DNA from 4 places in the Agarivorans sp. DSG3-1 genome. Region 1 is predicted to be linked to each of the others. Evidence: predicted binding sites of a transcription regulator. Region 1 holds the regulator's gene; each other region holds the start of a gene.
The links. Region 1 encodes sigma-54, which starts transcription at its own class of promoters, with help from an activator protein. Its sites were predicted from a motif close to GTTGGCACGNNNNTNGNNT; they were not measured.

Region 1 (3,866 bases):
CCTATCGGCGAAGGTTCGTCTGGGAGGTTTCGAATATCGATACTTATTGCTACTTTAGAGTAAGTATTTTTTAAGTTATCGATAAGAGATTGCCATAACACAACCGGGAGGTTGTCTACGCAATAGTAGCCCAGATCTTCTAGTACTCTTAAGGCGACGGTTTTTCCTGAACCAGAACGCCCACTCACGATAATGAGTTCCATGACTATCCCTAACGGTGATTAGAGTATTAGGCTACCATGATGTCGTATAATTCGTCATCACTTTGTGCACAACGAAGTTGTTTACATACTTGCTTATCGTTAAGTTTTTCAGCTACTTGAGATAAGGTGTTGAGGTGTTGTTTACACTGATCTTCTGGTACCAGTAAGGCAAAAACCAAATCAACAGGTTTATTGTCAATGGCATCAAAAGCAATTGGGGGATCACAACGTAAAAAAACAGCGGTTGTTTGATGCTGTTTATCAATGCGGCCATGAGGTATTGCCACGCCTTGCCCGATACCGGTGCTGCCCATTTTTTCTCTATTCAACAAACTCTCAAATATACATTGAGCTGTCGTATCCAGTTGACCAGCGGCTAGTTCACTAATGATTTCTAAGGCGCGTTTCTTTGAAGAGCATTGGACTGCACTTTGAGTGCAATCCAAGCTTAGTACTTTATCTATTTGCATGGAGGTGACTAATGTTTGTTAAGTTTTTCTTTATGTTTGATAACTTGGCGGTCAAGTTTGTCGATGAGACCATCAATGGCCGCATACATATCTGAATGTTCAGCGGTAGCGAATAATTCACCGCCATTTAAATGTAAGGTGGCTTCTGCAATTTGATTGAGCTTCTCGACGTTGAGGATGACATGAACATTGTTTATCTGGTCAAATCGTCGAGTGAGCTTGGCAAACTTGTTATGGACATATTCTTTTAAAGACTCAGTTATATCAACGTGGTGTCCGGTAAGATTAATTTGCATAAATATAGTCCCCTTGATTGGCCTTAAAGTAGGCTCTTACGTTGGTTAGAAGGTGGTATCGCTAAAGACTCACGATATTTTGCAATCGTACGTCTTGCCACCTTGATCCCCTGATCTGCCAAAATATCAGCAATCTTACTATCGCTGAGAGGTTTACTGGTATTTTCGGCAGCAACCAGTTTCTTAATTAATGCACGAATAGCGGTAGATGAACATTCACCGCCGCCATCGGTAGCCACATGGCTAGAGAAAAAATACTTAAGTTCGAAAATGCCGCGAGGTGTGTGCATGAATTTTTGAGTTGTCACTCGAGAAATCGTTGATTCGTGCATTTCTACTGCTTCGGCCACATCGTTCAGCACCATTGGTTTCATTGCTTCTTCACCGTATTCGAAGAAGGCTTGTTGATGGTGAACGATACAGTTAGAGACTTTGAGTAAGGTTTCATTGCGGCTTTCAATACTCTTAATAAACCACTTGGCTTCTTGTAAGTGGCTACGGATAAACTGAGTATCGGTGGCATTAGACGTTTTACTTAAGGATGCATAGTGAGAGTTTACTCTTAGCTTCGGCATCGCATCGGGGTTTAGCTCTACCACCCAACGACCTTGGCGCTTCACTACGGAAACATCGGGAATAACGTATTGGGCTTGGTTTGGCTCAACAGCGTTACCCGGGCGTGGTTCTAAGGTGTGAATCAAACGCATCACTTCGCGCAGCTGGTCTTCTTTTAATTTGGTCTTTCGAGCCAATAAGCGAAAATCTCGATTGGCTAATACATCGATATGGTTAGACACCACATCTTTGGCTTCATTTAGCCATGGTGTTTCTGGGGAAAAACGGCTTAATTGAATTAACAAACATTCTTGTAGTGAGCGCGCGGCAATGCCTACGGGGTCGAAATGCTGAATCCGTTTTAGTACTGCTTCAATTTCGTCAAGCTCTACATCTAAGTCGTTATTGTCACTAGAATTGAGGCCATCTAATAACTGTTCACAATCTTGTGTGAGGTAACCAGATTCATCTACTGCATCAATAATGGCTAAAGCAATGGCTTGGTCTACTTCGCTGAATGGAGTAAGGCGCATTTGCCACAGCATGTGATCTTGTAAGGAGTCAACGGTTTCGCCTTGGAATAACATATCGTTGTCGTCACCACCGCTACTGCCGCTCGATGAGCTAGCTGGCGCGGAACTGGCGCTATAAATATCATCCCAAGTGGAGTCTACGGGTAGGTCATCAGAAACAGTTTCTTGGTTAATGGCATCACCAGCTTCCATTTGGCTGCTGTCTACGTCGGCGCTGGATTCGGCTTCTGTAGATTTTTCATTGGCTGACTTAGCGTCTGTTGCGTCACCATCATTCGAATGTGACTCATCCGCCTCAAGCAGAGGGTTACTTTCCAGAGCCTCTTGAATTTCTTGCTGTAAATCCAGGGTTGAAAGCTGGAGTAAGCGTATGGCCTGTTGTAACTGGGGGGTCATGGTTAACTGCTGACCAAGACGCAACTGCAAAGATGCTTTCATTAACTACCGCTATCCCTTCTTTTTATATTATTTTCTAAGCTGCACTTTAACTATAGCTTGAATTGTTCACCGAGATAAACTCGTTTCACGTGCTCGTTTTCAAGTATTTCTTGTGGCTTACCTGAGGCTATCAATTCACCCTGACTAACGATATAGGCATGCTCACAAACATCGAGAGTTTCCCTTACATTGTGGTCGGTAATTAATACACCTAGACCGCGATCACGCAGATGTTCAATGATTTTTTTAATATCAATAACGGAAATAGGATCTACCCCAGCGAAGGGTTCGTCAAGCAAAATAAACTTAGGGGCTGCGGCTAAGGCGCGGGCAATTTCTACCCGGCGACGCTCTCCGCCTGACAGGCTCATACCGAGATTTTTGCGAATATGCCCAATGTGAAACTCTTCTAGCAAATCGTCCAATGCGCCAATTTGCTGCTCTTTGTCCAAATCCTTACGGGTTTCTAATACCGCTAGAATATTTTTTTCTACCGATAAACGGCGAAAGATAGAGGCTTCTTGGGGAAGATAACCAATGCCTTTTCGTGCTCGAGTATGCATAGCGGTGCTAGACAGATCGTCATCATCGATAAGTATTCGGCCTTGGTCTCGTGGTACTAGGCCAACTACCATGTAGAAGGTAGTGGTTTTACCGGCGCCGTTTGGCCCTAGTAAACCAACAATTTTCCCGGTTTCTACATTTAAACTGACGTTCTTTACTACCTTGCGACCTTTGTAGCTTTTGGCAAGGTTCTCAGCGATTAAGGTACTCATGATTACTCATTGTCCTCGGGGGAGAGTTCTTCTAATTGCTGAGGCAGGAAGATAGTGGTCACTCGATTATTTTCATCGCCTTGAGCAACCATCTCTTGTTTGTTAATGCTGTATTTAATCATTTGGCCTTTTACTAAGCTCTCTTCTTGCTTGAGCTGAGCATTGTTGGTTAACGTGAGGGTCTGCGTTTTTAAATCGTAACGCACCTCGTTGGCCTCTGCTTCAATTGGCTTGCCGCTGTCTAGTAGTTGGTAAAAAGTTGCCGGTTCGCCTTTGGCGATCATCACCTCGCTGCCTTTTTCTTCACTACCTATTACGCTGAGTTCTTCGGCGTGCATTTTTATTGAACCTTGAGTCACCACTACATTATTGTAGAAAGTGACGCGGTTTTCTTTGATGTTGACCTGCTGGCGGTCGGCATCAACAATAATTTGTTTGTTGAAGTCGTCTTCAAGTGCTTGAGAACCCCAAGAAAGCATAAACAAGCTAGCCGCTAGCGCTAACTTACTCTTGTGGGTTGTGGTAAACCGCTTCGATATCATCTAATAAAGTCACTATTTCGTTAGCTAGATCACCGTCCATGCCAACACCATAC
Region 2 (3,866 bases), 1.9 Mb from region 1:
TAGGCGCTTTTCTTGATAGTGACTGGCCAAAGTAATAAATTTGCTTTTTGGTGATGTAAGAGGAGCATCCATTATCGCTACTCGGCGATCTCCCTGCTGCAGGAGGACGAGTTGGCCTTCATCATTAAGCAATAAACCATTAGCGCCCTGACCATAATCACCCTCATATAAACCGCTCGCACCAGACTGCGCCAAATAAACAGAAGTCCCCTGATTCGGCTGGTATTTTATTACCGTGTTGTTGGGGATATCTGAAAACAGTAAATAGTTTTGTTCGGCAATCCAAACAGGGCCTTCTGTCCAGCGATACCCTTTTCCTCGAATACTAATTTTGGCATCTTCAGCGAGGTAACTAAGCGCTTGTTGGTTGATGATCTCTATCGAGCCGGTTGTTTCTAATGCATCTTCTAGTTGAGTATTTTGCTGAGTTGTAGCGCAAGCGCTGACGGTGAGAGTAGCGGCGAGAATAAACGCAGTTCGCATGTTTAGTCCTTTAATCACAGTGAATATAGTTATTTTTCTACAGGTTATCCAATTAATTAAATTGGTTATCCATTTTGTCGCCGTGAGTTAAATATATCAAGCTGTAATGTTATTTTACTTTTATTAATGAGGCGATAATTGACTTTATTTGGTTGAACAATTTTTAACGAGATAGCGTTAAACGTGCTGAAGATGGGAGTAGGCTTGGTTAAGCGGATGCTCTAAGCGAGCTAAGTAGTTGCTTAGAGCAGTGTCAGTTATCGTTAAGTTAAGCTTTTCTGTTTCGCTTTACTCGACTGAACATTAACAATACCAATCCTAAGCTGACTAGCCACCATGTTTTTGGTTCTGGCACAGTAGCTGGCGATAACGAACGTCCAGTGATGGTTTGCAGCTGCAAGCTTGCGCTGTGATTGTCGGTTTCGAAATTACGGCCAAAAAATTGAATAGACGTAATTTTGTCGGCTTCGCTTTCTGCAAATAGGTTCACATAGCCGTATGGTTCGCGTTTGTTTCCGCTTACGCTGGTTGGGCTACCGTAATGTTCGGGTTCTAATACTGCCGCATCTAAAATTTGGTTAGTAACAAAGCTTAAGCTTTCAGATTGAGTAGTAATGCTGAGTTGATTCCCGCTATCTCCTGCGCTCCACCAAAATCCAAAGTATCCCATGGCTTGGTTAAAATCTAAGTTCACTGAACTTTTATTAGGAATAAATAAGTACTTACCTTCACCATAAGCGCCACCATAAACACCGAAATTCACCACTTTTGCAGTACCTTTATCGACGGAGTAATCGCCAAAATCGGTTTGATAACCGTTGTTCAGGCCACTTTTAGCTAAGCTGTCAAAGGTTTCAGTTTTTAAGGTCCCGCCCACCTGCGAGCTCTGAATCCCTGGTGCTTCAATCGTATAAATAATACCTGCGTGGCTGGAGAAGCTAAGCACTGCGGCAATAACAACAAAACCGATAGTTAACTGGTTTAGTTTGCGACTTTTTGCTGATTTCATGGTGTACCTCGGTAACTTACTAGTGGCCTAAACAGGCCTTGTTGAGTAAGTCATATCCAATTTCGTGCCATGTTTTTTATCTCTAAATTATTCAGTGTGTTAGAAGGTATACATGAGCTTTCTAAGCGGAGGCATCAGCAGTACTTGCACTTTGCAAAAGGGCGTTATTAAAGGGGCGTTTTTAAAAGAGGGAGCTGGGAGGTAGAATGAACAGCGTCGATTGTTAAGCCAAGTTCGAAAAAGTTATGAATGCGACACTTAACCGGTAAGTATCGCGATGAATTTATTGAACCGCTTTAAGTGACAAGGTGAGTGAGAAGGTCGCTACAATGTCGTCACCACTAATGCTTGGGCATGTGGCATCGATAGTAACAGCTTGGTTTACACGTTCGCCACTGGCCATAGTTTTCTCAAGCATTTGATCAATCAGTAAACCGTCGGTGCAGGTAAAAATCACATCGGCTTCAGGGCGTTTTAAAAATTTCCCCTCTACTGCTTTAAAAGCCAAAGACACCTTTTTGCCATGTTGTTCAGCTTTTGCAATGGCTAAAAAGCCACCGGCTACATCCGCTCCCACAGCTAAGGTGCCAAAGTACATGCTGTTTAAGTGATTTTTAGTACGGCGTTTAAGTGGGATTTTTACCACTACTTTTTGTTCGTCCATGGCCAAAATCTTGGGGCGGCAGTACCAAATTAACGGAACCTTAAACATGCCAAACAAGCTGAGCATTAGGTTGGCCTTGCGAATACTGGGAAGCATAACTATTCCTTAGTTAAGAGGTCTTACCAGTAGAGCTTGTTGTTAACAAAAAGTCAACATTTGGTGCTTTTTAGTTTAAAAATCAGACCAACCTGCACCAACTATAAAGTGAACGGTAGTGTCTTCTGGGCCGCGAGCGACATCAATACCCGTGCGTAAGTTAAAACGCCTTGCCATTAAGTAACGAAAGCCAATGCCTTTGGCATAGCGGTTGGGGGTATCTCCTAAGTGTTGCTCTGCATTAAATGCTTGGCCTAGACCGCCAAATACTACCCCTGACCAGCGCGCATCAAAGTCGTAGCGCAGTTCTCCCTGTAAGGTTGCCATGCGCTCTCCTTGATAGCGCATGGCTGGAATACCGCGCATATCAATAAAGGGCAGGGCATAATATGGTGTATCACCATGGGCACTCGATGCCGAAAGCCTCGCTGAACCTTGAAATTTGCCACCTAAATAGCTAAAGCCTGAAAACTCGCCAGAGGCAATCGCGTAGTCTTTATCTCCGCCAAAGTACTCGGCATGCTTGGCGTAACTTACGTTGCCATATAAACCTTGGTTGGGGCTAAAAGAGTTGTCGCGTGTATCGTAGTTAAGCAATAGGGCTAAGCCGCCATCTTTCATGCTTAACTGTGGTTTTAAGTAATCAGGTAATTCACCGATAGAGAATTCACTATCACTGTCTAAATACGAGTATTTTGCGCCTGCAAACCAAGGGCTATCACCTAAACGAAAACGGATTTGTTGAAGTAAATAAGTGCCTTTAAGGTTCACTCTAATCGGTATATCGCCAATAATCCCATCACTCGGTAAGCGAAAGCTGTCGATATTGGCATCTACCCCAGCGATAGCGCCAATGTAACGAATAGTGTCTTGTTTCCATATACCCATGTGAAAAGCGCCAGCGCCGCGTGTACCGTTCTCTGTGGCTAAGCCAAGTAAACCTGAAACGCTGGGAGTTAGTTTGAGGGGGGCATTGGGATCTTCATCTTCAACGAGATTGTTTTGGCGCTCTTCATTCTCATGGAAAAATGCCAAAACCAGGCCGCCACCGTAACCCACCGCGGGGTCGGTAATAATGATAGGCACCGGTAAAAAGCCCACAGCATTGTCCATTAGCCATTGGCTGGCATCCATTCTTCCGTCGGTGGGATCAACAAACTGCTCGAAAAAATCGGCGTGAGCGTTGCCCATTGAGAACAACAAGGGTATTGAGCTAAGTATTGCGGGTAGGCGCATATTTCATTCCTTGAAATAGTGAGCGTTTCACTGAAAACAGTTAGGTAGAGTGTAGCGAGATGAAAGCTAAAGCGATAGCGTAAATTAACGCCAGAGTTTGCAGGCCTGAAACGAAAAAAGCCTGCATAAATGCAGGCTTTTTAAAGGTGGTGCCCGGAGGCGGAATCGAACCACCGACACGAGGATTTTCAATCCTCTGCTCTACCGACTGAGCTATCCGGGCGACGGGCGCTATTAAACGAATTTTACCGGTTTAAGTCAACCGAAAATGGTAAAAAAAATGAAATAATTGGGCATCGGCTAAATGCCGTACAACAACTGCTAAAAGATTAAACAAAAAGGCGGCCTAGGCCGCCTTTGTTTAGTTTGGATACGTAG
Region 3 (3,866 bases), 2.1 Mb from region 1:
AGGAATGTCGTGTTGTTGGCAAAACGCGATGGTTTGCTTCAAACCTTGTTTACAAAATTGCGCTTTTAAACTGCCCGGCGGGTAGTAAACCCCGGCGTGAATGACGCCGCTATTATGCCCGGTTTGATGAAAAGCTAGCGAAGGCTCTTTTTCTAGAACCACTATTTTGGCTTCGGGGTGATTTTGCTTTAGCTGCCAAGCTGTGGCTAAACCCACAATTCCGCCGCCAATTACGATGTAGTCGTAACTCAATGGATAATCCTTTTGACTCATTACTCAAGGTGTTAGGCCTAGTTATTTTGGCACAAAAATCCGAAGCTTAGACTAAAGATATCAATCAGCTGCTGAATTCCAGTTAATGCAATGATAAGGTCAAACTTATCAATGCCCTATAGAGAACTGTAAATGGACTTTACTATTTATCATGGTGTGTTACTGCTGGTGGTAGGGCTGATCGCTGGTGTGATTAACACCTTAGCAGGCGGCGGCTCCAATTTAACCTTGCCAGCATTAATGGTAATGGGGATGCCAGCAGAAGTGGCTAATGCCACTAATAGAGTGGGCATTTTTTTACAATGTTTAACCGGTGTTTTGGGTTTCAAGAAGCACGACAAGCTTGATACTGAAGATGTCGTTCCCATTTTGTGGCCCACCTTAGTGGGAGGACTAGTGGGAGCGGTTGCTGCTTCCTATTCACCAGCTTGGATTATCAAATACCTGTTACTGGGGGCAATGTTGGCAATGGCGGCATTAATGCTGTTTAAACCCAGTGCCGTTGCGCCAGAACCGGGCACCCTTGCTCGCAAAATGGACGATACGCCTTCAGCCAAGTGGAGCTTGGGTTTAGCAGGGTTTTATGGCGGCTTTGTTCAGGCCGGCGTAGGGTTTATTTTGATCGCAGCATTGGCCGGCAGTTTGCGCTACGATTTAGTAAGAGCGAATGCGCTTAAATTAGTGTGTACCTTATCTTTTACCAGTATTGCTCTGGTGGTGTTTATTGCCAGAGGGCAAGTGTTGTGGTTGCCGGGTTTAGTGTTAGCGGTGGGTTACATTATTGGTGCCCATTATGCTGTGAAGTTTGCTATAAAAGCGGCGACTAATACGCTTAAATGGTTTTTGTTTGTTATGACTTTGATTGGCTGTATTGCCGCCTTATGGTTTTAGTTGAAAGGACGTACTGATGAAAAAGACAGTTATATTTATTACGGTATTGTTGATAAGTGCATGTAGCGGCAAACCAGAAGGCATTGAGCCGGTGAGTAATTTTCAGCTACAAAAATACTTGGGAACTTGGTATGAAGTTGCTCGTTTAGACCACTCATTCGAGCGTGGCATGAGCCATGTGACCGCAACTTATAGCTTACGTGATGACGGCAAAGTAACGGTACTAAATAAAGGCTTTTCTGAGCAGGAACAACAGTGGTTTGAAGCCGAAGGCATTGCTCAGTTTGTTGACTCACCAGACATTGGGCATCTCAAAGTATCCTTTTTTAGACCATTTTATGGTGCTTATGTCGTGTTTGCCTTGGATGAGCAAGACTACCAATACGCGTTGGTTGCTGGCCCTAACCGAAAATATTTATGGTTGCTTGCTCGAACGCCTGACTTAGCTCACCAAGTGAAAAGCGACTTGGTTCACGAGGCTAAAGACTTAGGCTACGATGTAGATGCGTTGATTTATGTCGATCATCACTCTGAAGTGATTACTTCTCAAGAATAAGAATTTGTCTTAGTAAAGGAACAAGTATGTGGACTGAGGGTAAAGTAATTGAACGTATTGATTGGAATGATGAGCTATTCAGTTTACGAATTAAGGCCGATATTACGCCATTTGTCGCTGGGCAATTCATTAAGTTATCAGAGTTAAGAGAGGGCAAGCGCGTAGCTCGTGCCTATTCATTAGTTAATCCTCCTGATACCGATTACCTAGAAGTGCTTGCGATTAAGGTAGCACAAGGCTTGCTGTCACCTAACCTTCATCAATTGAGTGTTGGTGATGCCATCGATGTCTCAAGCAGTGCCGCAGGGTTTATGGTGTTGGATGAAGTGCCCGAGGGGAAGCACTTGTGGTTAATTGGCACCGGAACAGGAATAGGACCGTATTTCTCAATGTTAGAAACGGCGCAAGCTTGGCAACGTTTTGAGAAAATTGCGTTGGTCTACGGCGTGAGAAAAATCAAAGATATCGCTTATAAAGAGCTTATTGATAAATACCAAGCAGAACATCCCACACAGTTCCAGTTTCAAGCCATGGTTACTCGTGAAGACTGCGAAGGTGCGCTTAAAAGCAGAATCCCTGAAGCCCTAGCTAATGGGTCGTTGGAACAAGGGCTTGGCCTTACATTAAGCGCCGAGCATTCCCAAGTGATCATGTGTGGTAACCCCGAAATGATCACCGATGCGCAAGTGATCTTAGAGCATAAAGGTTTGAAGAAAAATTTACGACGTAAACCTGGGCAAGTAACGGTGGAGCGTTACTGGTAGTGCGTTTTATGAGCATTGATGTTAATCTGCTCGCATCAAATTTTTAGCTCCTGAACATCAACTTAGTTTTTAGTGGTTACAAAAGCAACGCTTGTTGTCGGTTTTCTTTACAATGTTACAGTTTTACTGAATTTTTGAACTGTAAAGTATTGGAAATAAAGACTTAATTTTATTGGCTTGTTTATTGCTTTGTATTGGTTAGGACGGTTTTTAAATAATATACAGAATGCTATTTTGGGGGCGCTGTGTTTAAACAAATTTTATTAGTAGCAACGTGTGCTGTGTCTATGTCAGCTTTCTCTGCGGAGCAAGTTTGGGATTTTGATGATGGTTCACTATCCGGCACTGGAAACGGTAACTCTCTGGATATGTCTGGATTAAGTGTTACTGGTTGGTCGGATACCGCCAACCCTAATGACGGACGTATTAAAAATACCAAACTTAGATATTCGAACTCATATGGCTTGATGTCTGATAACAGAGATGAGCCGAACAATACTCCGCAACATTCTATCGACAGCTACGGCGACGATTTTGATATGGTCTTGTTAACCTTTGATGAAGCGGTAAATCTAGCGGGCTTCACTTTAGGTTGGGCGAGTGAAGATCACGGAACTAATAGGCAAGCTAGTCACGCAGATGTTTCAGTATTGGCTTATTCGGGCAGTGATGTTGCTACTGTGAATAATCAAAGATGGGCTGATTTAGCTGGTTTAGGTTGGACAACTGAAGCCGAAGTAAGTAATGCCGACGATTACGCTTATCAAGCTATTGATTCAGATGCTGTGTCTAAATATTGGTTGATTGGTGCATACAACCCTATATTCGGTAACTTGAACTGGTCTGCTAACAATGATGGATTCAAGCTTGCTGGTGTAAATACCGAAACACCTCAGTTTGCTGCTACTGTTCCAGAACCAGGTACAGTACTGTTATTTGCAGCGGGCCTATTTGGTATTGCACTACGTACCAGAAAGCGCCAAGCTTAAATATAAAATTCCTTTTCCTGTTTAACGAAAAATACGAAATACTCTGTATTTCGTATTTTTTTGTCTTTTTTTTGCCTCTGGTTCATTAGATACTGTTTGTCGGTTAATTGATTGACCCTCGCAGTAACAAGGAACCTATTTGCAAATGAAAAAGTCTTTTCTCTCTTTCTTACTTTTGTGTGTTGCCGGCTTTAGCTCTGCTAATGAGCAAGCAAATGAATACGAGTTGGCCGTTAAAGCCTTTCATAGTGGGGAAGAAAACGAAGCTTTTATTCATTTAAAAAATGCCTTAACGGCTAACCCTGAACATCTTTCTTCAAAGCTGTTACTCGCAAAGGTGTATTTCAACGCTAATAATTTAGGTTCAGCTGAAAAACAACTGGAGGAAGCACT
Region 4 (3,866 bases), 1.4 Mb from region 1:
GGAAGGAAAACAAGCAACTACTGCTACTAGCAGCAGCTGCTTTAAACACTAACAGCGATTAAGCGCGACGACGAACAGATGCCAAACCTAATAAGCCCAAACCAAAGATGGCTAAAGTGCCTGGCTCTGTTACTTTTGCAGCAGAGATAGCAAAAGCGGCTTCTAGTTGGTTGGTTTGGTTTTCTTCAGTCAAGAAACCAATACAAGTAGCATCAGGCCCACAATCTAAACCATCTAATACTTCTAAGCCCTGCAAGCGAGTCGTTAAGGTATAAACATAATCATCAAAACCAGGGATTGGTAATATGAAACTGTTTTGAAGGTAGATATCTCCACCAACTTCAGAAAAAGTAACGCCATCATCCAACACTAAAGTGAATAGGTCTGAACAACCGGCTTCATTAACACCAGCCTCACCTACTTTAGTATCACCGTATTTACACACGTTATTTGTTGGTGTGTTATAGGTTTCTTCAAATAGTACATCAAATTCAAGTACTGGCGCAGGAAGTGCAGGACCTACAAAAGGTGCTAGAGGCTGCAAGAACAAACCATCAAACAAAACCGCTGACGATAAAGTATTACCTGTAACACCCCAGTTTTCGTGAGTAAGGCCGGTGCCTGTTACAAAATCTAAAGATGCTACATCACCTGGCGCGCTAGTGTTTACTTGGCCAGACTGAGCATCATCGATCACAAGAGAACTCTTTTTCAATAAAGGATTCACTGCACCATATGGGTCACCCCACGCTAAGCTCTTAGGAAGCTCGCCACCAAAAAGAACATCAAAATCATCTAGTGTTGCACCGTCGGTGTCTATACCAACTTGGCCAGCACGAGAACTCCACTCTTTAAAACCCGCATCATTTGCGTAGTTCCATTCAGTAATCAGTTCCGCACTAGCAGAAATACTTGCTAATCCTAAGCTAACTGCTAAGCAAGCATGTTTCAATTTGTTCATGTAACCCATCCGTTTGGTAAAATCGTTTATAAATAACGGTGGGCTTAAAGCAATAAGTAAGCCAAGATTAAAAATCAAATACTTACAACAACTTAAACTATATTAATACAAATATAAATAACATTTTGTAAAACTTACTGACACCAAGTCACAGTTAAGCCCCCCCACTCAATACTATTTTTTTCGCCACACCAAATACAATACGCTGCAGTGGGTTGCGGTTACCCATTGGCCGCCAGGTTTTTTTGAAACGATTTCGGTAGGCATCAAAGTGCAAACCGTAAGGAGCAGTAATTAACTCACCTCTATTCAATAATATTTTGAGCACATAAGTGCCGGCAATTCCCCCACACATTTTCACAGCCATAGGCATCGACGGGCCTTTTTTAGCGTGGAAGTCCGCTTTACTAGGGTCAACTAAGTATGGTCGCTGTAACATAGCGGGCGAAAGTCCAATCAAGAATTTAATGTATTGCTCATTTTCACTGCTTGCATCCTCAAAGCGAAAATATTCTTCATAGGTCATTCCTCCCGGCATAAAGCAAAGAAATGCGCAGCCCATACCTAAAGGAGCTGCGGTTACTAGCGGTATATTTTTTTCCAAACACTTTTGAAAAACCAACTTACGCGCCGATAGCGCAAAAAAATCTAAGCTATCTACATATACATCAACGCCATCTAAAAATTCATCAACATTATGTTCGAAAATCCCTTCAGGGAAAGACTTCACTTCAGCTTCGGGATTAATATCCAAGCAAACTTGTTCCATCACTTTAACTTTATCTTGGCCCACCGTAGACATAAACGCCCCAGCCTGACGGTTAAAGTTATGTACTTCATATTCATCAAAATCAGAGATATGAAACTTGCCAACCCCCAACCTTGCTAACGTCACTATGTGTTCACTACCCACGCCCCCGGCACCGGCCATAGCCACACGCTTACCACGCAGTATCTGTTGCTCTGCATCTGTAACCCAGCCAATATTTCTGGAGAACGCATCTTCGTAATTAAAACTCATCATCATTTGGCCTTTTTCGCTTCACAGTATTACGCACTACACAAACCTAGTCGCTTTTATACTAACTTGCTCTAGTACCGAGTAAAAATTAAGATGAAATAGTCTCTCAAGGAAGAATATAGTATGAAACTCGCCTTCATTATTGCCATCGCTTCATTTTTATCGATGTTTAGCGCTGGCGCGTTAAGCGATCTTGCTGACACTATAGAAAGAATTAAACCTTCTGTAGTTGGCGTTGGCACCTACAACAAGCTTAACTCACCTCGTGCAAATCTTAGAGGAACAGGGTTTGTGGTTGGGCCTCATTTAATTGCTACTAATGCCCACGTCATTCCCAAAAGCCTAAATCAACAGCAGAACGAAAAACTCGTAGTGTTTGTTGGGCAAGGTCGCTCGCCGGAAATACGAATAGCCAGTTTGGTGGCAAGCAATCAGAAACATGATTTAGCGCTGCTAAAAATTGAAGGTAAAGCCCTAAAAGCGATGAGCCTGTCTAATAAAAAGGTACGCGAAGGAGAACTGTATGCCTTCACTGGGTTTCCTATTGGTGCGGTATTGGGACTTTACCCCGTTACTCACCGCGGTATTATTTCGAGTATAACGCCAGTGGTGATACCCGCCCGAAATGCCAGCGAGCTAAACTTAGCACAACTTAAAAGACTTAAATCGCCGTATAACATCTATCAATTAGACGCTACCGCCTACCCGGGTAACAGCGGCAGCCCTTTATATCACCCTGAAACGGGTGCAGTAATCGCTATCATTAACAAGGTGTTTGTGAAAACGACTAAAGAGGCAGTGCTAGCTGACCCTAGTGCTATTAGTTATGCCATTCCAGTCACTTACCTAAAGCAGTTAATCAATTCACTTAAATAGCGAGTACAGCTAAATAAGCTATAGATACTAAAAAGCCTCAATTTCTTGAGGCTTTTTATTTTTAGCTCTTAGCAGCCTAAAAGGGGATATCGTCGTCAAAATCCATTGGCGGCTCGTTAAACTGTGGTGCAGCTTGTTGAGGCGCTTGCTGCGGAGCAGCAGGCTTAGCTTGTTGCTGATAGCCACCTTGCTGAGGCGCAGCCTGTTGTTGCGGCGCTTGCTGCTGGAAACCACCTTGTTGTGCGGTAGGAGCAGCCTGTGGAGCTGCTTGCTGTTGGCCACCCCAGTTATTTTGCTGCTGTGGCGCTCCACCCATGCTTTGACCTTGACCACCGCCTTGGCGACCACCTAGCATTTGCATTACGCCATTAAAGCCTTGAACAACTACCTCTGTTGAGTAGCGGTCTTGACCATTTTGGTCTTGCCACTTACGCGTTTGTAATTGGCCTTCAATATAAACCTGTGAACCTTTTTTAAGATATTCACCAGCCACTTCGGCCAGTTTGCCAAACAACACTACGCGGTGCCATTCTGTGCGTTCTTTCTGTTCACCACTTTGCTTGTCTCTCCAGCTTTCTGAAGTAGCAATAGTAATATTGGCGACGGCCCCGCCGTTTGGCATAAAACGTACTTCAGGATCTTGTCCTAAGTTACCAACCAAAATTACTTTATTAATGCCCCGAGTGGCCATGTATATTGCTCCTATATTCTATCTGTTGTGGCGAGGAAGACCCGCTATCATACTAGGCTGCTCGCACCAAATCCAATGCTCTAGCCAATTCAAATTCTTTTGTTTTCACTTTTAGGTAGACAGTACGGTCACTGGAAATCACTACCGCTTCTACAACCCCAGGTAATACCTGCAGTTTTGCCAATAAACTCGCTGGTTGGTCGGCAGATGATATCGCCAACGAATAACTTTTTATGCCACTTTGCGCACGCATTCCTAAACTAACAACTAACCAAATAAGCAGCAAAGCAATAGCAAGCAGGCTTACTCCATAAGCA

Region 2: ACLD71_RS00200 (PEP-CTERM sorting domain-containing protein) is a predicted target of sigma-54. The motif match lies at 1,546-1,564, and genes of this name have one in related genera.
Region 3: xdp1 (exosortase-dependent surface protein XDP1) is a predicted target of sigma-54. The motif match lies at 2,656-2,674, and genes of this name have one in related genera.
Region 4: ACLD71_RS02385 (THxN family PEP-CTERM protein) is a predicted target of sigma-54. The motif match lies at 1,009-1,027, and genes of this name have one in related genera.

Annotation. Positions count from the first base shown of each region.
Region 1 covers NZ_CP177241.1:1,908,138-1,912,003, forward strand. The annotation lists gene rapZ (RNase adapter RapZ) at 1-203, opposite strand, end outside; gene ptsN (PTS IIA-like nitrogen regulatory protein PtsN) at 230-673, opposite strand; gene hpf (ribosome hibernation promoting factor) at 682-969, opposite strand; gene ACLD71_RS09015 (RNA polymerase factor sigma-54) at 993-2,495, opposite strand; gene lptB (LPS export ABC transporter ATP-binding protein) at 2,546-3,271, opposite strand; gene lptA (lipopolysaccharide transport periplasmic protein LptA) at 3,274-3,813, opposite strand; gene lptC (LPS export ABC transporter periplasmic protein LptC) at 3,776-3,866, opposite strand, start outside.
Region 2 covers NZ_CP177241.1:33,282-37,147, reverse strand. The annotation lists gene ACLD71_RS00205 (SMP-30/gluconolactonase/LRE family protein) at 1-483, opposite strand, end outside; gene ACLD71_RS00200 (PEP-CTERM sorting domain-containing protein) at 752-1,492, opposite strand; gene ACLD71_RS00195 (PaaI family thioesterase) at 1,776-2,252, opposite strand; gene ACLD71_RS00190 (glyceraldehyde-3-phosphate dehydrogenase) at 2,328-3,488, opposite strand; tRNA gene ACLD71_RS00185 (tRNA-Phe) at 3,636-3,711, opposite strand.
Region 3 covers NZ_CP177241.1:4,594,047-4,597,912, reverse strand. The annotation lists gene lhgO (L-2-hydroxyglutarate oxidase) at 1-252, opposite strand, end outside; gene ACLD71_RS21380 (sulfite exporter TauE/SafE family protein) at 406-1,164, shown strand; gene ACLD71_RS21375 (lipocalin family protein) at 1,181-1,720, shown strand; gene ACLD71_RS21370 (ferredoxin--NADP reductase) at 1,747-2,484, shown strand; gene xdp1 (exosortase-dependent surface protein XDP1) at 2,730-3,473, shown strand; gene ACLD71_RS21360 (tetratricopeptide repeat protein) at 3,619-3,866, shown strand, end outside.
Region 4 covers NZ_CP177241.1:496,864-500,729, forward strand. The annotation lists gene ACLD71_RS02385 (THxN family PEP-CTERM protein) at 59-961, opposite strand; gene ACLD71_RS02390 (ThiF family adenylyltransferase) at 1,116-1,985, opposite strand; gene ACLD71_RS02395 (S1 family peptidase) at 2,106-2,858, shown strand; gene ACLD71_RS02400 (single-stranded DNA-binding protein) at 2,935-3,549, opposite strand; gene ACLD71_RS02405 (MFS transporter) at 3,602-3,866, opposite strand, start outside.